Regions from separate parts of the Lysinibacillus sp. BNK-21 genome, predicted to be linked through region 1. Evidence: riboswitches for the same ligand, from Rfam matches in the RefSeq annotation. Region 1 holds a riboswitch; each other region holds the start of a gene.
What was found. Region 1 has a riboswitch for cobalamin ahead of ACMGGO_RS00990 (hypothetical protein). Riboswitches for the same ligand answer to the same signal wherever they lie in the genome.

Region 1 (5,305 bases):
TAATGACGTGCTGCAGCCAAAATGCCCTCCTTCGCTATGTCAATTCCAACGCCAATACCATGAACTCTATCATTCATAATGCGAGCTAAATGTGAGCCCTCTCCACAACCAGTATCGAGCACCGTTTTTGCAGAACTTATAAGCTCACCGATTCGGGCTTCTACAGCATCATAAATCCCACTATCAATAACAGCCTTGCGGGATTCAAAAAGGCTCTTACTATATTTAGAAGCGGCGTTATGTGTCAGCATATTGACATAGCCTTGTTTCGCAATATCAAAGGAATGGTTAGAAGTACAAACCAATCTCCCCTGCTCATAGACATGCATTGATTGCTGACAGATTGGACAAGCAAAAAGGATGATATGTTGATCCATTAATGCCGCCCCGATAGCACGTTTCGATAATGCGCCCATTTCTATGCCTCCTTTTTGTCGTTCGGTGATACAAGAGCATAACGCTCCCATTTACGACTTTTCCATCTAAAGTATACGATAATTGCCCGCACCCATTCATCTGCTGAAATGGCTAGCCAAATTCCGACCAAGCCCCAATCCAATACAAAGACAAATAAATAGCCAAGTGGCAGGCTCATGCAAACCATTGATAGAAAACCAATTTTCACAGGGAATCTAGCATCCCCAGAAGCGCGTAAAGAGTTAATGACAACGATATTCATTGTGCGACCAGTCTCTAGCAAAATACTTAATGCTAACACGGATGCCCCAATCTTAATGACTTCTGGATTATCAGTAAATACCTGCATAAGTGGCTTACGGAATAGCGTAACGACTGCGACCATAATAATCGTAAAAGCAAATGCTGCACGAACACTTTTCCATAGCTGATGATACGCCTCATCTTTTTCTCCTGCACCTACATGACGACCAATAATAATGGCTGTTCCTGTACCAATGGCAATTGCAAATAAATACGTAAACATCGAAATATTCATAGCATATTGTCGTGCTGCTAGTGTTTCTGCTCCTAAGTAAGTCGCATAATATAAAAAGATGATTTGGCAAAATTGATAAAGTACCTGTTCAAACGCAGATGGTAAACCAATGTTTAGTATTTTTCTCACATATTCCTTTGAATACTCAAAATAATATTGTAACTTTACGCGCACTTCCATTACCTGATACAGCAACCAGAAAAATACTAGGACGGCTAATCCGCGACTAATGACAGAGGAAATAGCCGCTCCTTTCACACCAAGCTCTGGTAAACCTAAATTCCCAAAAATAAGACCGTAGTTTAGCACAACATGTAAGACGTTCATGCCAAGCGAAACGTACATAGTTTGTTTTGTCCAACCATGTACACGAATAATTGCAGCGAGTGCATTAATAATAGCCTGTAGGAAAATAAAACTCCCAATGATGGCTAAGTAACTTTGTGCATAGTGGAGTACTTCTCCCTGCAAGTTCATCATTGTCATTAAATGTCTCGCAAAGAAGAAAAATAAAATACTCATTAAAAGCCCAACGACCAAATTCATCGTGACCGCTAACGCCGAGATCTTGGCCGCTTCAAAAAAGCGTTTAGAGCCTAAATACTGAGAAACAACAATAGATGCACCATTGCCCACTACCTCCAGAATCAAGATGGCAATATGGATATATTGATTGGCTGCACCTACTCCTGATACAGCATTATCTGATAAAGCACTGAGCATAAAAGTATCGGCTAGTCCCATCAACATAAATAGAAAAACTTCTAAAAAGATTGGCCATGTTAAATGGAATAGACTTAACTTATTTGTCTCTTTAATTGTGTCTGCCAATACTTTCACTTCTCCTATTTTTTCTTAAAAATCTATTGTATCTTATCACAAATATTCAGACTGTAAAGAGATTTATAGGAAGACAGCGCTTCCACATAAAAAATCCCTTTCACATCGTGTGAAAGGGCTCATTTTTAAATTAAGCAATAAGATTGTAATTGCTCTCGTTTTTCAATTGTTAGGCCAAATTCCTGCTCTAAAAACCCAGTCTTAGAACCATAGCGACGATCCATCGCATCCAATGCTGCTTGTAAATAGTCTTCACGGGCGGACATTAATGCATAAAATTGCTGTAGTTCTTGCTCATTATACTGATGCTGAATAGCCTGAGCCATTCGTTCTACCATTGGACGTAAATGTATATTAGTATCTAAATAATCCTCCATGATAGTCTCCTCAGGTACATCTAAAGCTAGTAAAATAAGTGCTCCTCCAATACCCGTTCGGTCCTTACCAACTGCGCAATGATGTACAAGACCTAGATTATTAGGATTTTGAATCGTTTGCATTAACTCTTTAAATGAAAGATTGTTAAAAGGCATTTGTGCATAAAAATCCCGAAACATCTCAGGGCTTACCACTTTATAGAAATCTCTACCACCAGCATTGGTTGGCATTTCAAAAGCATGATTACCCTTCGCTGGGATTTGTATATATTGAGCATGCGAGAACACTGGGTTAGGATTATGATACGCCTCATTGTTATCGCGATAATCAAAAATGGTTTTAATCCCTAACGTTTCAAATAGCTCTTTATCCGCCAGTGTCATTTTTCCAAGGGCAGCTGAGCGGTAAAATAAACCGTTCTTTACCCTACGCCCATCTTTTGTTTTATATCCACCCATGTCTCGGAAATTATAGACTGCTTCAAATGGAATTATCTTTGTCTCTAATTGCTCCAATCACTACACCTCCTAAGATTATCAAGCATACTTACTTTTATTTTAAAGAACAAACTACATTAATTCCAATTTTCACGCTAGGTAATAATTTAAACCACATAAAAAATGCTAGCTGAATGGCTGACAGCTAGCATGGAAACATTTCTTATTTAAATAACTCTGGGTACACAGCCTTCGCTACTAATTCTACAGCTTCACCAATACGCGGACCAGGTCGATTAGAGATATCTGTATCAATGGACAATACCGCTTTGTTTTGAATAGCTTTCACAGTATTCCAACCATCTCGCCCAAGAATTTCTCCTATTGGATCTTCTGTATAGTTTACTGTTGTTAAAATAACATCTGGATTTTTCGCAATAACATCTTCCTCATTCACTTTTGCCCAGCTATTCAAGTCAGAAAAAACATTATTAACATTAGCTGTATCTAATATTTCTTGCTGGAAAGTGCTAGAGCCTGCTGTATATATGTCTGGCTTAGGGCTAACCTCTAAATAAACATTTTTCGGCGTTTTGACATCCTTCACCTTCGTTTGTACTTCAGCAATTTTCGCTTTAATCTCTTCGTTTAATTTATTTCCTTTATCAGGAACATCCATCACAGCAGCAATTTGTTCGATATCTCCATAAACATCGTCGAAAGTAGTCGCAGATTGAATAACAAACACTTTAATTCCTGCGTCCTCAAGCGGCTTTAGGGCATCCTTATCACCGATTGTATAAGCAATGACAACATCTGGCTTTAACGCTATAATTCTTTCACTGTTAAAGTTCGTAGTATCAGAGACACGTTCAATTTTTTGTGCTTCCTCTGGGTAAGTATCGTACTCAGTTGCTCCTACAATTTTATCGCCAACACCTAAAGCAAACAAAATTTCAGTATTACTTGGTTGTAAAGATACAACTGTTTTTGGTACTTCATTAAACGCTATTTCCACTCCACGGTCATCTGTCACTTTATAGCTTGTTTTCTCTGCTTGTTGTGTATCTTGCGAAGCATCTTTATTTTTTGTATCTTCAGCAGTGCCACAGCCTGCTAATACCAGTGCAAGTAAGAGCACTGATAGCCATTGGAAATTAAATACTTTTTTCATTGTTATTCTCCTTTTTCTTTTTCATTGGGTAGGATTTACTAATAAACGGTATTTCCGCTATTCCAGCTTGCTGATTCATAAAAACAGCCATGACAAAACATACATTAGCTAATAAACCAAGGTAATCGAAAAGAATAGCTGGAACCTCTCGTTCTTCTGATACTTTGTGTAAAGTACGATATGATTTTTTTGCCTCACTGCGACAAAGATGTAAGGCTGCAGCAGCCTCTGTTCCTTGAGGTAAAACAAAACTTTGAATCTCTTCCTTCACATGGCGAACGTAAAAATCATAACGTTCACTTAACCAAGATAAATCCTCTTCAGTTACTGCTAATTTCCCACGTACTGAGCCATTCACATGATAAGCCATAGGTAACATAAGCAATAAATCCTCAGCAACAACTTGAACATCCTCTTTTTTTACCGCAGCTAATGCAACTCCTAGATGTGTTGTCAGGCTATCTGTTCGAATTTCAAAATCGACCGTTGAAGCTTTCTCACGCATAAATGGATAACAAGAATAACGGGCATCTTTTTTCACTTGCTTCCCCCCTATTTTCTATAATGAAAAATTCTTATTTGAAAGGCATAAAAAAGTCGCTCCTTTTTGCAAAGGAACGACAAAAATAACATAATGAGCCATCAAACTAGACAAAGCCTATGTATTTGCCGTATATCCTCCTAGCTTCCGAGAAGTTTTTATACGTTCAAATAAAGGTCGGTCTCCTGGCTTGTACAGTTCGTCACATGAAACGAATGTGTTATAAAGGACCTTCCCATCTTCTTTGAGACAGTGGTAAATCTTTATAATGGCTGCACTTACAGTTGCGGAAACAGCTCCGGTTTTTCACCGGATTCCCGATTATGCTAATTAGCACCTTTATTCTGCAAGAATATTTCATTTGTAAAGCAGTTTATCATATATGCTTCAGAAAAAATAGCTGTACACAGTTTTAAAATATAGCATTATTTCTATTTGAAGAGAAAACCCTAACAAATTTTTACATTATTAAGAAATTTACTATAATAGTCTTTCAATTGCTTTTTCAATATCGAGCTGTGAATCTGTTGGTTCAAAGCGTGCGACGGTCTTACCATTAGCATCTACTAGAAATTTTGTAAAGTTCCAGCGAATATTACGACCATCTAAAAAGCTTGGGGCAAGTTGAACAATTGCTTCTGCCAACATTTTCTCCTGCATACTTGCCTTCCCAAACTCTCGGTAATCCACTTCATGCTTTAAATAATTAAAGAGTGGATGGGTAGCCTCTCCATTTACCTGTACAAGCTCAAAAATCGGGAATGTGACCCCATAGTTTACCTTGCATAGATGCTTAGTTTCCTCCCCATCTTCAGGATTTTGATGGCCAAATTGATCACAAGGGAATCCAAGAACTACAAAATTCTCTTTTCCATATTTATCATACATTTTCTGTAAGTCTTCAAATTGATATGTAAATCGGCATTGGTTTGCCGTGTTAACAATTAACATTGTTTTTCCACGATATGTTTCCATCGATA
Region 2 (5,305 bases), 1.5 Mb from region 1:
TTCGTAATGGAGGAAAATTTTTCTTTGCTATTTTAATTTTTGGTAGGTATAACGAAAAAACCTAGCATTATTAAAAGCTTTAGATCTGTTCTATTAATTGTTGTAGCTCCTGCTTGGAACGAGGGATGTTGATATTTTCCTGCAATAGCTTCTTTTTTTGCAAAGCTATGACCATTTCAAAAATCCATGGACGTTCAAGATGCGCGCGATGTAACAATTCGTCTTCATAAAACAAGGTGATTGGATCACCGTTATAAATAATTTTTCCAGCCTCCATAACAATGATTAGATCTGCCCATTCATAGGCGAGAGGTATGTCATGGGTTGCTAGTAAAATGGTTCTCTCACCATCATCTAATTTGGCTAAGTATTGTAATACTTGTGTAGCATAATAATTATCAAGACCTGCTGTTGGTTCATCTAACAAAAGGACAGAGGGCTCCATCGCTAAAACACCTGCCATTGCTACACGTTTTTTCTGACCTACGCTTAAAAAATGAATGGGTTTATCAAGCAAATCTTCCACTTCGGTTTGCGCAACGGCCCATGCTATTTTTTCTTCCGTTTTTTCAGTAGACCAGCCGAGATTCAATGGGCCAAATGCTATATCTTGCTTGACGGTCCCTGAAAAAAGCTGATGATCTGCATTCTGAAAAACAATGCCGACTTTTTGGCGTAGGGCCTTTAAAGCTTTTCGACTATATTCCAGATCGTTGCCTTCGAATACAATCGTTCCAGCTGTAGGTTTTAAAATACCGTTAAGATGCTGAAATAAAGTCGATTTTCCTGCGCCATTATGCCCGAGTATGGCGATTTTTTTACCTTTTGGAATGTCTAATGTAATATCTGACAACGCCTTCGTACCATCCGCATAGGCATAAGATAATTGGTTGAGTTTAAAATAAAATGCTGTCATGTAAAATACCCTCCATATACGATGAGGACTAGTAAAATAGCTGCCATGCCTAGCCAATTTTTCTTGCTATAAGAGCCCATCTCTTGCCAGTAGACAGCCTCGCCTCCACGTGATTGCATGGCATTGTTGAGCTCTCGGCTACGCTGAAACATTTCCACAAATAATGCCACAATAAGCATGGAGACAGAGCGTAGCCATTGCATCGGTGAATGATAGCCAAGACGTGCTTGCTGGGCGAGATGTATATTTTGCATGCTTTCTAAAAACATAAAAATAAAACGATAGATTAGTTCGACGAGCTCCACTAATAAAGAGGGAAGTCGCCATTGTCGTAGCACATAACATATTCCTTGTACGGAAGTGGTTAGAATTAAAAAGTATAAACAACTAATGCTACCAAGGACAATAAAGAACAGCTGTTGCGCTGCTAAAACACTTGCATTCCCAATAAAGACAGTCCAATTCCTAAATGTAAACGACCAAATATGGGCAGGGAGTGTATTCGTTGATGATGTAAAGGAAAGTAAAATAGATACGAGACTTGTTAATAAGAAAAAGCTAGGTAGCAATAATAATTTGCCGTAGTATGCAAGCGGAATTTTTGCACCTAAAATGATAAAAGCACTCATTACAAAAAATGTAATGAGTGAAAGTCGTTCATCTCTCATGATGAGCGTTATGAGAAGTAGTCCAAGTGAAAATATCATTTTTTCTAGCGGATGAACGGACGCTAGCTTATTCAGATAGGCATACTTATCAATGAGTAACATAATGGTTAACCTTCTTTGTGTTTGCCACGCATATAGCCGATGAAGTAGCCAATAAAGCCAGCTCCTATAGCTGCCTGTAGCACGAATAATAAGCTTTCGATTTCACCACTTGGTGGCTCCCATAGACTTTCAAACCATGGTTCATATTCCGCATTAATTTCACCAATAGCTGCTTCTGCTTCTCCATCAGCACCACCAAATTCAGCACCTTTTTGTATGAATAAGGGAATGATGGCTAACAACACAACAATTGCTAATAACAATAAATTTTTCTTCATTTGTTAATGTGCCTCCTTTGTTGAGAAAACACGTAACGTTTTTAATTCGCTAACATTGTATTTTTTCAAGAAATTCATCACAATGACCGTTAAAATTCCTTCACTCACTGCTAAAGGAATTTGAGTTAAGGCAAAAATACCTGCAAACTTTGTAAAGGATGCCATAAAGCCTCCAACCTCTGAAGGAAAGGCTAGTGCTAGTTGTACAGAAGTCACAATGTATGTACCTAAATCACCAAGCATAGCTGCAAAGAATATGGCTAGTGAAAATGACAACCCTACTTTTTGAGCCCCTTTAAAGACAAAGTAAGCAATAAAAGGACCAACAATAGCCATAGAAAAGGCATTAGCCCCTAAAGTTGTAATTCCTCCATGAGCTAATAATAAAGATTGAAATAATAAAACGATTGTTCCAATTACACTCATTGCTAGAGGGCCAAAGAGTACTGTCCCAAGTCCTACACCAGTTGGGTGAGAGCAACTACCTGTAACTGAAGGGATTTTTAGGGCGGATAGCACAAAGGCAAAGGCCCCTGAAAGCCCCAAAAGCATTTTTGTTTCAGGATTTTCATCAATGGTTTTTCGAATAGAACGCAATCCTAGAATGATAAATGGGATAGAGATCACCCACCAAAAAATAGCCCATTCGATTGGTAAAAAACCTTCCATGATATGCATGGCAAAGGCACGTTTTGGCACGATTAAAAAGGCTAGTAAAAAATAACTAAGTTTCCACCATGATAATTTCAAAAAGCTTTCCTCCTAACTAATTAATAGATTTTTAGAATATTGCGTGCGTAATTAAAAAAAGCACTTCTCCTTAGGTGGAAAAGTGCATAGCTAAAAAAGCAAATAACAGTCTCATCTGCTAAGCCGCACACCTATCCTCGTAGGTTGAAACGATCACTTATTTTTCGGCAGGTCTCCTGGCTCTAGTTCAATGCTTTATAGGTCTTCCCATCCGTTGGACAGTGACATATTCTATAAAGCTCCCTATTACAGTGGCGGGACCGCGCCGGACTCAAACCGGCTTCCCTTTTAAGCAAAATGACAAGCACTTTGCACCGAAAAACATTCAAATTGTGAGATTTCACGACAAAGTGTAACATGAATTTCCATAAATATGCTATACCTTTTATGAAATTTTTTAAATTAAAGGTCAACGGTGAATATTCTGATAAAATTTTGTGCGCAAATTATATAGATTGTATAAATTTCATACCTAGTTCCATTCAAAATTGATAAATTTGTCATAAATTTTTAAAGAAATATTGAAATTTTAAAATAATAAGATATGATAAAGACAGTTTTCTATTTAAAATTCTACTAAAAATTTCATATAAAACGTCAATAAGTGCTCGAATAGCTCGAGATAATAGGGAAATTGGTGAAAATCCAATACAGCCCCCGCTACTGTAATAGCTGATGAAATCGCAAAGCCACTGGTACAAACTTGGGAAGGTGCGACAGTAAAATGAAGCTTAAGTCAGGAAACCTGCTTATTTGATTGTGCATGCAAACTTTTCGGAGGGAGAAGTTGAAGCGAAAGCGGGTACCTGTATTTCATTCTATTCGTTTTTATTTGGCTTCTACAAAACCTTTACTCTTCGTTATAGAGTAAAGGTTTTTCTTTTTCCAAAAAGCAAATGAGGGGAGACAGAAGATGACAACTTGGAATTTAGAGGGGATGAAAACACATCTCTTTATTTGCAATGGCAGTAGCTGCATGAAGAAGGATGGGGAGGAAATTACCTTAGCCATTCGAGATGAGATACAACGGCAAGCACTCGATCAGGAAATACATACGACAAGAACGCGCTGTAATGGACGCTGCAAGGATGCTTGTGTGGTAATCGCTTATCCTCAAGGAAACTGGTATCGTGTGCCATCAACAGAGCATGCTAGAACACTAGTACAAGATTTACATCATGAATCCTTATACAACGAACATGTCTTTACACTTCGTGAAGGTACATTACAGCGTACTGCTCAAACAACTGCCATTAAAGGGATCGAAAAGGTGAAAGAGGGGTAACAACATGGCGCAAAAAGGAAAAATTTTCGTAGTAGGCTTTGGACCTGGAGATTTTAAGCATATTACGACACGTGCAGTAGAGGCTTTACAACAAAGTGATATGATTATAGGCTATAAAACCTATGTAGAGCTGATTCAAGATTTAGTAAGTGCAAAATCGATTGTTAGTACAGGCATGACAGAAGAAGTGTCGCGTGCACAGGAAGCCGTTCGTCAAGCCGAAGCAGGGAGCATCGTCTCAGTAATTTCGAGTGGTGATGCAGGCGTCTATGGCATGGCAGGATTAGTCTATGAGGTGTTAATTGAGCTAGGCTGGACAGAAGCAACAGGAATTGAAGTTGAAATTGTTCCTGGGATTTCTGCGATTAATTCATGCGCTAGCATACTTGGTGCACCTATTATGCATGATGCTTGTACAATCAGTTTGAGTGACCATCTAACACCTTGGAATTTAATTGCAAAGCGTGTCGAGGCAGCTGCAATGGCGGACTTTGTCATTGCTTTATACAATCCTAAAAGTGGACGTCGAACAAGACAAATTGTCGAGGCTCAACGAATACTCTTAGAATATCGTTCGCCAGACACACCAGTTGGGCTTGTGAAAAGTGCCTATCGAGAACGTCAAGAAGTGACCATGACAACACTAGCAGAAATGCTAGAACATGATATTGGTATGTTGACAACTGTCATTATCGGGAATTCGTCAACATTTTTCTATGACAATAAGATGATTACGCCCCGCGGTTACCAACGTAAATATACCCTGGGTGAAGAGAAACAGCCATTACGTCCACATCAACGTTTACGCGAAGAAAATGAACCTTGGGCAATGAACCAAGAGACGGGAACAGCGCGAAATGACTTTACGGCTGACCCTAATGCAGGGCGCTTTAATAAACCCAGTATAGCCGCTACGCCAAAGCCGAAAAAAACAGCTCTTGAAATGGCTACAGCGGCACTTGCAATGGTAAAAGGGACAAGCGCAGTCAAAGTAACACCGAAGCTTGTACAGCAAAAAATAGAATCTATTTTTGAATTAGCAGTAAGTCCTGGTGTAGCCAATAAGTTTTTTACTCCCCAGCAAATGATGATGTTAGCGGAGGTCGTTGGGGATGAGGGGACGATGGAATACACACCAGATCATCAAATTCATTTGAAAATACCAACGACTGCCCCTGAACAGATCACAGAGAAATTACAGGAAGTAGGGTTTTTATTAGCCCCGATTGGTGATGTGTTATCACTGAAGGCTTGTGATTTTTGCTACGGTGAAAAGGCTGATTCAATACCATATGCAGAGGAAATA
Region 3 (5,305 bases), 2.0 Mb from region 1:
CCAGTCAGCTTTTCACCGAAATATTCAACCATATCTGTACGCTCAAATTCACCATGAACAAGTACATCGATATCTAATTCCTCTTGTATGGAGATCCAGCGCTTTGTTTCGTCTTCTAAAAATGTTTCATAGGCTTCATTCGATAATTGTTTCTTTCGCCACGCATTACGATTTCTTTTCACTTCATCTGATTGCGGGAAGCTACCGATTGTAGTTGTTGGAAACAGCGGTAATCCTAAGGCTTGTTGTTGGATCGTTTGTCGCTTCGTAAAATTACTGTGTCGTTCAAAATCTTGCTTTGTCACAGTTTGAACGGCTTGATGAATTAACTTATTTTGGCGGATTGGATGTTTTTTTAGAGCCTCAATCGCCTTCATACTTTCTGAAAAATTATGTTGTAAGGAACCATCTTTATCTCGTCTATATTTAGTCAGCCCCGTGATTTCTATGATTTTCTCATCTGCGAAGGCCAGAGACTGCTTTAAAACAGGGTCAAGTTCATTTTCAAGAGAGGTTGTGATTGGAACGTGCTGTAGGTTACTTGATGGTTGAATCCATAGTTCAGCAGCATGACTTAGCTGTTCAATGGCTTGAATCGTCGCATTGACTTCCGCCAGGTTTGAACGCCAAATATCACGGCCATTCACTACCCCTATTCCTAATACTTTATCCTGCGGGAAACCAAATTGACGAAGTGACGCCATATTTCCTTTATAGCCATGAACAAAGTCCAAACCGAATCCTTGAACAGGCAATGTACTTAATGCTTCATAGGCACTTAAAGCTTCGAAATAAGTCTGTAGCATTATTTTAGCCTCAGGAACGGCAGTGGCTAACTGGTCATACATTTCTTTCACCAGCTTTATCTCTGCTGGATCAAGTGTTAAGACGAGGGATGGCTCTTCTAGCTGAATCCAAGTGGCACCTGCATCCACTAATTCTTTTAATACCTGCGTATAGAGTGGTAATAAAGCTAATAAGTACTCAACCTGTGTTAATTTGTTGTAGCCTTTCGTTAACTTATAAAATGTATAGGGACCAATTAGTGTCGGCTTCGCAATGATACCGAAAGTTTCCTTCGCCTCTAAAAAGTCGGCTAACACTTTATTTTCTGTTAGTTGTAAGGCTTGTCCCTCATACTCTGGAACAATGTAGTGATAATTTGTATTAAACCATTTTGTCATTTCACTAGCTACGGCTGTTTTGTCTCCTCTTGCTACACTGAAGTAGGTATGAAAATCGACTTTACCACCTTGCCAGTTAAAGCGCTTTGGAACTAAACCAAACATCAAAGCTGTATCTAACATTCTATCGTAAAACGTAAAGTCGCCAACTGTCACCATATCGATTCCAAGTTGCAGCTGCTTGTTTATTCTTGATAAACGGATTTTCTTTAATTTTTCCTCAAAGTCCTCCTCAGAAAGTTCATTGCGCCAAAATGCTTCTAGTGCTTTTTTCCATTCGCGTTCCTCCCCTATATAGGGATAACCGATCAATGTACTTGTATAGTTCATGTTTTTAAGCTCCTTTTTTAGAAAAAATAAAAAGCCATTCTCCTATTAGGAAAATGGCTGCATGTTAAAATTAATAATGCTAAAACAATACGAAAAAGTATCTACTTTCGCATAAACGTTATCGCACAGTGCCTATTTGGTCACTTTTCACCACCTATTTCCACGTAGGTATTTGGTGTGTACTAGAAATTGGCAGGTCTCCTGGCTTTCCATCAACACGCCTCACAGCCTTCCCAGTTTCCCCAGTGGCATTTGTGATTTGCTCCGAATTACAGTTGCGGGACAGCGTCGGATTTGCACCGACTTCCCTTTTAAGCCAAACTTTCATTTGGCACCAAGTCTTACACAATATTCAATTATGCTCCTACTATAGCACATATTTCAGAATAGTAGAAATTATTTTTCAACTATTATATAAATTATTTCTATAAATATTATAGGAATTGTTGTATAGTACTAAATGAAAATAAGGTTACATTGTATTCTGTAAAAAAATTTGTTACTATAAAAAGACAATTATGAGAGGACTGATGAATGGACAATGAAGAACTAAACTATATTTTTATTTGAATTGAATGATTTCAAACACAAAATATAGGGTTAGTCTATCCATTTTTAACTATCAGTTTGCATTTTATTTGTCATGACACAAATGGCAAATCGCATTTATTCAGAGAAAGACTAATCCTTCCAATGTACAATTGGAGGGTTTTTTTCTTGCTTTCATAGTTGATTTTGTACCTTTCATTTACCCATAAAGGAGAGGAAAAAATATGAGCGATTCAGAAACTATTGTAACGCATGTAACACTCCGTATAAGTCGTTAATATCCATCTGCTTATACGGAGAAATGAACCATAGATGGATAGACCGACTTTGTATGAAAAGTAAACTGTTGCAATACAAAGGAGGAATTATCATGTCCATGATACAAGTACAAAACCTAACTTTTTCTTATCCAAGCAGCTTTGACAATATTTTTGAGAATGTCAACTTTCAAATCGATACGGATTGGAAACTTGGATTTATCGGTAGAAACGGACGAGGTAAAACAACATTCTTTCAGTTGTTATTAGGAAATTATGAGTATAGCGGAAAAATCATCTCTTCTGTAGACTTCACTTATTTCCCCTATCCAGTTTCTGATCCAAATAAATATACCCATGAAATATTTGAGGAAATTTGTCCTCAGGCAGAAGATTGGGAATGTCTACGTGAAATAGCTTACCTACATGTAGATGCGGAGGTCATGTATCGTCCTTTTAAAACATTATCCAATGGCGAACAAACAAAGGTGCTGCTTGCTGCGTTGTTTTTGACAGAGGGTCAATTTTTATTAATTGATGAACCAACCAATCACCTAGACACGGATGCAAGAAAGACGGTTTCCGATTATCTTCGCAGGAAAAAAGGATTTATTTTAATTTCACATGACAGAAGCTTTTTAGATGGCTGTGTTGACCATATCCTATCGATTAATAGAGCCAATATTGACGTTCAAAGTGGAAATTATTCTTCTTGGAAGTTAAATTTTGATCGTCAGCAGGAACACGAAGAAGTAACCAATCAACGACTGCAAAAAGATATCGACCGATTAAAACAATCCTCAAAGCGTTCGTCAGGTTGGTCTAATCAAGTGGAAGCCTCCAAAAACGGCACAACCAATTCAGGTTCCAAACTGGACAAAGGCTTTGTTGGACATAAAGCAGCCAAGATGATGAAACGAGCGAAGAACCTGGAATCCAGACAACAAAGAGCTATTGAGGAAAAATCAAAACTGCTAAAAAATGTTGAAAAAACCGAGTCATTGAAAGTAGAGCCATTGGCATATCCATCAAAAGAAATGGTTGTTGTCACGGATGTATCGATTCGGTACGATGACCATATCGTGAATAAGCCTATTAGCTTCAAAGTGGCACAAGGGGATCGAGTTGTTTTAGATGGCAAAAATGGAAGCGGAAAAAGTAGTATGTTAAAACTTATTCTAGGTAATCCCATCCAACATACAGGCTCGATAAAGTTAGCTTCAGGTCTAGTCATTTCCTATGTTCAGCAGGATACATCCCATTTAAAGGGATTGCTATCGGAATTTATTGAAGAGCATGGTATTGATGAGACGTTATTTAAATCAATCCTGCGCAAGATGGATTTTGAGCGTATTCAATTTGAGAAGGATATCTCTCATTATTCTGGTGGGCAAAAGAAAAAGCTGCTGATTGCTAAAAGCTTGTGTGAGAAGGCTCATTTATATATTTGGGATGAACCACTCAATTTTATTGATATCTATTCACGCATGCAGATTGAAGAGCTCATAAAAAGCTCTCATCTCACAATGGTGATTGTTGAGCATGATCAGGCATTTCAACAAACTGTAGCAACGAAAACGATAGCGATGTCATAAAGAGAAGAATCCATTTATGGATTCTTCCTTTTTAATGATATTGAAACCAATGGATCCATTTAGAATTTGTCTCTTTTACGATATATAGCTCACCTAGTGATGCACTTTGCGCTGGCAGTAATCTTGGAAACCTTAATCGAACAAACCAGGAGTGATTAGCCACATTTTCTCCACAGAAGTTCACCGCCATTTTATAGTAATTCTCCTCCATGCCAGTTAATATGGGCATGGGCTTTATCACCTCAATTTGCCACTCCTGATAATCAGGGCTTGAGCCATATACTTTTGGAATGATGTCAGCTAATGCTTGACTAAGCTCGTCTTTGTCTTTCTCCGTTGTTCTCATCAATACATCTGGATTTGGACATTTTAAGCCTTCAGGTTCTGACCCCGAAGTAGCTGTTGGAAATAACAAAAGCATACATAAAAAGGGCAGTATTATTTTTCCCATTGTTCAATTCCCTTTCTTTAAAAATGCTCGATAATTTGCTGTGATTGGTGCACTCTATAAAGTATCATCCTGCAGAAAGGTCACTATTCCATGAAAAAATTTGCTTATGTTTTAATGTTTATCTTCACTATGTTCATTCTGCCATGTAAGATTTATGCGCAAAGTGAACAAGCTGATGAGCAACTAATCAGGGACACATTCATTACAATCCTTAATCCATTTATCGAAAAGGAAATTGATCATTACTATGGCTATCCTAAGCAGTATGGCTTGTATGATGTGAAAATTTTAAAAATTGTCAAAGAAAGTCAGTTTAGCTTTAAAGTTAGCGTGGAAGTTACGACCTTTGAGCATGCGCATTCCCCACCCTACAGTAAGGAAATCATTACGTTTGAAGTCAGTCCAACTGGTGTCAGCACACTTCGCTATATACATGAGGCAGATGATGTAGAAAAGGCAATAAACGCATTCTATAGGGCAACACTGTTAGATATACAGCAGAGTTTTAAACTGGACTTAGCATCGTATACTTCCTACCGATACGATCAATTGCAATATCAAGCTGAAATTAATAATGATATGAAATCCCTTGCTATGATTGCAGAGGAAATAGTGACCCATATTTTATTTCCTGAGCGAAAGATTCCCTACAAAAATGTCATAGACCCTGTCACTTTTATTAAGGGTAATATAGGTTATATGCTCTTTAAAAGGGCGGATGGTACAAATGTAAGCTATCAGTTGCAAAAGAAAGACGGCACATGGATCGTAAAAGATAAAAAAAGTAAGCCAGGTAAGAAAATGGAGGATCTGTTACCATGGTATATATAGAAAAATGAAGCCAACTGATTCCATCAGTTAGGCTTCATTCTTTAAGAGCGTTTGCATCATACTTTTTATAATTCCCATGTGAAAATTTTCATGGTTCATATGAAAGAC
Region 4 (5,305 bases), 2.1 Mb from region 1:
TCTGGCGACCAAGTACCCAGATGGCAGTACTCTTTGCCTTCTGTCACTTGTTCTAGCTCTCCTGATGCCACATTGACAATGGCAATATGGGTAAACTGCTCCATATCAATAAATCCACCAGCATCCGATTTGTGTTTCATTTTCTCGATTTCTAGTGGCTTTAGTTCTTTATCCTTTTTCTTCTCATCCTCCGCTTTATCTAGGATGGTTTCATCTTTCCCTAGCACGACTGAAAAAGCAATTTTCTTGCCACATGGTGACCAGACAGGGGAGGTCGCTCCATTTTTACAATGTGTCACCTGTTTTGCCTCTCCACCTGCTTTCGAAAGAACATAAATTTGCGACTTACCTGTTCTCGTTGACAAAAATGCAATTTGACTACCATCTGGTGACCAAACAGGGGAACTCGTTCTATCTTCACCAAATGTCCATTGCTGTGGTGTTTTGTCCTTCAAGTTTATGTAAAACAAATTCGATATATAGTCATTTTTCTTCTCGTCCATACGAGTCTCTACATAAACTACCTCTGTCCCATCTGGTGAAAGCTGTGGATCTGCTACTGATTTTAAGTGATAAAGATCTTCTGGTTGAATCCCTTGTTTCGATGTCATGTTCTTGCTCCTTTGTATTGTAATTTTCTGTGCCTTACTACAATACTTCGACACCCTAAGTAATATTCCTCTATTTAATTGAATTTTTTACTAGTTCCCAATATTCTGCTGACTTTGTTCTGCGATAAAATTTATAAAAGGGCTCATTTGGGCGAGCATGCTCCTTATAAAGATTTATCAGGTGCAGTAAAAAATCTTCAATTTGTGTGACGTCTACCCTCTTAGCGAATAACGTGCCTGCCTGTGCCTTTGCTCCCATTGGTACTGCCCCTAAATAGACATCAAAGCTTTCTTGTTGGTAAACGAGTCCAATATCATCATAGACTGCATTGTAGCAAGCTGATGCACAGCCATTAATATTGACACGCAGTCTTGCAGGGACCTTCATCCCCTCTATGGCATGATAGAGCTGTTCGGTTATCGGAGCAGCCTCCATTTTCTCCCCATCACAAAAATCGCAGGCCTTCATGGCTATGATTGAACCAGAGGGAGCAACATAAAGACCTGCTTCCTGTAAGGCTTGCACCGCTTCCGTGGCATCGCACGTTGGTATGGATACGAGTATACTATAGGAAGCAGAATATTTTATCGCCCCCTTTTCGCCAGCAATTTCGGCTATTTTTTGGAATTGTGCAGGAGTATAATGCTTATTAATAATGCCAGGGCTAACGGCTAGACGGGTAAACTCACCATGACGGTTCAGTGTTTCAAATGTTTGATCTGGTACATTTTTTTGAAATGCGTTCATTTTTATCGCTCCTTATAAAAAAGGAGCTAGCAAAAACGCTAGCTCGAATGGATTAAAAGTTTTCAGGATAGAAGCCCTTTGCTAAAATTTCAATGGCCTCTGCCGCACGAACCCCTTCAGACGCTGCTGAAAGTGGCAGGATGACAAAGCGCTCATTTTTGACCGCTTCCATCTCCTTTAAGGCTGGATCATTTTTTAAGAATTGGATCTTTTGGTCTGCCGTTGTTTCACCGTAATCAATCACGACAACTACCTCTGGGTTGCGGTCTACTGCATCTTCCTTCGACACAGTTGTCCAGCCTGATTCCACATCACCAAAGATATTTTGTCCACCCGCGATTGTCACAAGCTCATTCATAAAGTTTTGACCAGCTGTAAATACATCCTTTTCACCGCTATCAAACACAAGAACACGTAATTTTTCGCTATCTTTTGGTAATTTAGCTTGTACTGCCTCTACATCTTTCGTCATTTGCTCAATTAAAGCTTCGCCACGATCCTCAATACGGAAAATCTTCGCGATATTGCGAATATCAGTGAAAATATCCTCTATTGTTGGCTTTGTCATGTTGGAAGCCGTATGTAAATACGTATGGATGCCTAATTCTTCAAGCTCTTCTGGTGTGCCTACACCCTTTTCGCCAAAGCCACTTTTCCAGCCAGCATATAGGAAATCTGCCTCGGCATCGATGACTTGCTCCTTCGTTGGGTATTGATCGGAAAGAACAGGGACCTTATCGTATGCCTCTTGCAGTGGTTCATAGATTTTATCATCTAAGTAAGCTGTCCCTACCATAGAATCCTCTAAACCAAGTGCTAGCATAATTTCTGTCACATGTTGATTTAAGCTAATCGCTTTTGTTGGTGCTTCCGTATATGTTTGAGTTGTGTCATTATTTTTAATGGTTACTGCTGCTGCCGCCTCAGATGGCTCAACCTTTTCACCTTGTGCAGCTGATTCCGTTTTGTCCTTTGCGTTACAAGCCCCTAAAACAGCGACCAAGGCAATGATCATCATCAACCATATACTTTTCCATTTCTTCATGTCCTTTTCTCCTTTGCTGTTAAAATATAGAAAGAAATCAGAGACTTCTTTACTACTAAGGTAGTTGGAAGGGCATAAAAAAACCCTCTTGTCGCCAAGAGAGTAGCATAGTGAAATAACGGTATCATTACCTTCATCACTATCCCCATCCTCGTGGTTCTTAGTCAAAAAATACATACTGGCAGGTATCCTGGCTTAGGTTCATCATCTATACGCCTTCCCATAGTTTCACTACAGTGGCATGCTGTATAGACTCCCCATTTACAGTTGCGGGACAGCATCGGAATTGCACCGATTTCCCTTTTAAGCAAATGACCAATGCCATTTGCACCAATACGTTCTATAATGGTCAATACTATTGATAGACTAGCAGAAGAAAATTTATCGCGCAATCAGTAGTATGACACTAAAAGTATAATCATCATTATATTAGCACTATTTCGACATAAAGACGAACTATTTTACAAGAAATATAGAAGCTAGTATTCTGTTACAATAAAAAGATAGCATTCTATAGAAACGAGGATTTCTTATGTACAAAACGATCGGTGTACTTGCGCACGTGGATGCAGGAAAAACGACCTTCTCTGAGCAAGTGCTTTTTCATACAAATAGTATTCAAGCACGGGGGCGTGTTGATCATCAGGATACCTTTCTTGATCATCATGAGCTAGAGCGCAGACGGGGCATTACGATATTTGCCGAGCAAGGGCGCATGAATATTGGCGATGATACATACACATTGATTGATACGCCAGGGCATGTCGATTTCTCCCCTGAGATGGAGCGTGCCATTCGTGTGATGGATTATGCCATTATTATCATTAGCGCTGTCGAAGGGATACAGGGCCATACAGAAACAGTGTGGCAACTTTTACGTCAATACCATGTCCCTACCTTCTTCTTTATCAACAAAATGGATCGTGAGGGTGCCAATATGGAGGCCGTCATCAGCCAGCTTCGCAAAGATTGCTCTCAGCATGTATTGCTCATCGATGAGCCACTGCGAGCAGACTATGTATCAAATAATATTATGGAATGGCTGGCGGAGCGCGACGAAAAATTGCTTGATGCCTTTCTAAATGAGTCATTGGAGCATGAACAGTGTCTTGCTCAATTAAAGGAAATGATTAAAAATGAAGGTGCCTTCCCTTGCTTTGCTGGCTCGGCCTTAAAGGATGAGGGCATTCAGGAATTTCTTGACCAGCTCCCGCTGTTAACGGCTTCCCATTTTGACAAGGATGCCCCGTTTGAGGGCGAGGTTTTTAAGATTCGTCATGATGGGCACCAGCGTTTAACCTTTATGAAGGCAACCAAGGGCTCGTTGCATGTACGAGATGAATTTTCATTTGACGAAGTAACAGAAAAAGTGACCGAAATTCGCCTTTATAACGGCAGTCGCTTTGAGACCGTTCAACAGGTAGAGGCAGGAGAAATTTTCGCTGTCAAAGGACTGAGCCAGGCAAACATTGGGGATCGAATCGGTACAACGATGCTATCACAGCCCTATGAGCTTGTCCCAACCTTACAGGCAAAGGTTCAATATGAGGGTGATCAGCATATCAAGGAAGTGCTACAGATTTTCCGTTTACTCGAAGCAGAAGAACCGTCCTTGCGTGTGGTCTGGCAGGAAAAATTTCAGGAAATCCATGTGCATATTATGGGTGCCATTCAATTGGAGGTCCTGACAGAGGTATTAATGACGCGTTTTTCATTAGCTGTCTCCTTTGGTGAGCCGCAAATTTTATACATGGAAACCATTGCGACGACCGTAACGGGCTATGGTCATTTCGAGCCCCTCAAGCATTATGCAGAAGTTCATTTATTAATGGAGCCAAATCCACGTGGAACAGGTAATACCTTCACCAATGCCTGTCATGCCGATCATTTATCTGTAGGCAATCAGCGCCTTGTTGAAAAGCATCTGTTTGAGCGTGACCATCATGGGCTACTGACAGGCTTCCCTGTAACAGATATTCATTTTACACTTCTAACAGGTCGCGGGCACAATGAACATACATCGGGGGGAGATTTCCGTGAAGCCAGTTTCCGTGCCCTGCGTCAGGGGCTGGAGCAGGCACAAAATGTCCTACTTGAACCCTATTATCGCTTTAAAATGAAAGCTTCAAATGACTTTATCGGTCGTATGATGACTGATATTCAGCAAGCAGCTGGCACGTTCGATGACCCGATTTTATCCGAAACGGATGTTATCCTAACAGGTCGTGCACCTGTTGCCACTTTAATGAGCTACAGCACAACCTTTGCCGCCTATACAAATGGGAAAGGTGCACTCACACTCCAATTTGATGGCTATGATGTGTGCCATAATACAGAGGATGTGATTGCACAGATTGGCTACGATAAAAATGCCGACCCTGAGTATAGTTCCTCTAGTATCTTTTGTGCTAAGGGCAAAGGATATTCGGTTCCATGGCAAGAAGCACAGGCAGCCATGCATTGCCTGTAGGGTGGGCGCTTCGGGTATTTCCTCGGCTTCCACTGGTATCCATCGCTCTAGCGCGGGTATTTCTTGCTTGGGCTTCAATATATCTCTACCCTGCCATAAGATATTACAAGCCCTCCAAAAAATGGAGGGCTTGTTTTTATAGTGCACCGACAGCTTTCTTTGTTGGATTGTCCAACAAATATGCGGGTTCAACTATTACATAGTCATGCTTGTTCGTAAAATCAATTAGTACCTTACCAGGTTGACTTTTTAATAGTTGTAGATGATCAATTAATTGCAGTAAAAGCTCGTGACCGTTGCCACGTGGATGCCAGTTGAAATGATAATCATTTAACGCTTGCACCGCTTCAATAAATTGGGCATATTCCTGCTGCACAAATGCAATGAGTTTGTCATGATGAGATGCTAAATCATATAAATATGTTTCGTAA

Region 2: it holds a riboswitch for cobalamin, as region 1 does, so the genes downstream of both, ACMGGO_RS08290 ((2Fe-2S) ferredoxin domain-containing protein) here and ACMGGO_RS00990 (hypothetical protein) in region 1, are expected to answer to the same signal.
Region 3: it holds a riboswitch for cobalamin, as region 1 does, so the genes downstream of both, metE (5-methyltetrahydropteroyltriglutamate--homocysteine S-methyltransferase) here and ACMGGO_RS00990 (hypothetical protein) in region 1, are expected to answer to the same signal.
Region 4: it holds a riboswitch for cobalamin, as region 1 does, so the genes downstream of both, ACMGGO_RS11735 (ABC transporter substrate-binding protein) here and ACMGGO_RS00990 (hypothetical protein) in region 1, are expected to answer to the same signal.

The regions. Positions count from the first base shown of each region.
Region 1 is NZ_JBLQTS010000001.1:188,775-194,079, reverse strand. It holds gene ACMGGO_RS01010 (putative RNA methyltransferase) at 1-416, opposite strand, end outside; gene ACMGGO_RS01005 (MATE family efflux transporter) at 419-1,786, opposite strand; gene ACMGGO_RS01000 (tyrosine-protein phosphatase) at 1,921-2,688, opposite strand; gene ACMGGO_RS00995 (ABC transporter substrate-binding protein) at 2,834-3,784, opposite strand; gene ACMGGO_RS00990 (hypothetical protein) at 3,768-4,325, opposite strand; cobalamin riboswitch at 4,483-4,681, opposite strand; gene ACMGGO_RS00985 (glutathione peroxidase) at 4,806-5,305, opposite strand, start outside.
Region 2 is NZ_JBLQTS010000001.1:1,639,659-1,644,963, forward strand. It holds gene ACMGGO_RS08270 (energy-coupling factor ABC transporter ATP-binding protein) at 80-916, opposite strand; gene cbiQ (cobalt ECF transporter T component CbiQ) at 913-1,686, opposite strand; gene ACMGGO_RS08280 (energy-coupling factor ABC transporter substrate-binding protein) at 1,692-1,964, opposite strand; gene ACMGGO_RS08285 (energy-coupling factor ABC transporter permease) at 1,968-2,714, opposite strand; cobalamin riboswitch at 2,863-3,048, opposite strand; cobalamin riboswitch at 3,300-3,482, shown strand; gene ACMGGO_RS08290 ((2Fe-2S) ferredoxin domain-containing protein) at 3,628-3,999, shown strand; gene cobJ (precorrin-3B C(17)-methyltransferase) at 4,004-5,305, shown strand, end outside.
Region 3 is NZ_JBLQTS010000001.1:2,147,400-2,152,704, forward strand. It holds gene metE (5-methyltetrahydropteroyltriglutamate--homocysteine S-methyltransferase) at 1-1,514, opposite strand, end outside; cobalamin riboswitch at 1,688-1,868, opposite strand; gene ACMGGO_RS10945 (Lsa family ABC-F type ribosomal protection protein) at 2,434-3,915, shown strand; gene ACMGGO_RS10950 (hypothetical protein) at 3,947-4,366, opposite strand; gene ACMGGO_RS10955 (DUF3888 domain-containing protein) at 4,457-5,197, shown strand; gene ACMGGO_RS10960 (DinB family protein) at 5,225-5,305, opposite strand, start outside.
Region 4 is NZ_JBLQTS010000001.1:2,311,301-2,316,605, forward strand. It holds gene ACMGGO_RS11725 (S9 family peptidase) at 1-611, opposite strand, end outside; gene ACMGGO_RS11730 (precorrin-3B methylase) at 682-1,359, opposite strand; gene ACMGGO_RS11735 (ABC transporter substrate-binding protein) at 1,412-2,404, opposite strand; cobalamin riboswitch at 2,567-2,754, opposite strand; gene ACMGGO_RS11740 (elongation factor G) at 2,937-4,874, shown strand; gene ACMGGO_RS11745 (hypothetical protein) at 5,011-5,305, opposite strand, start outside.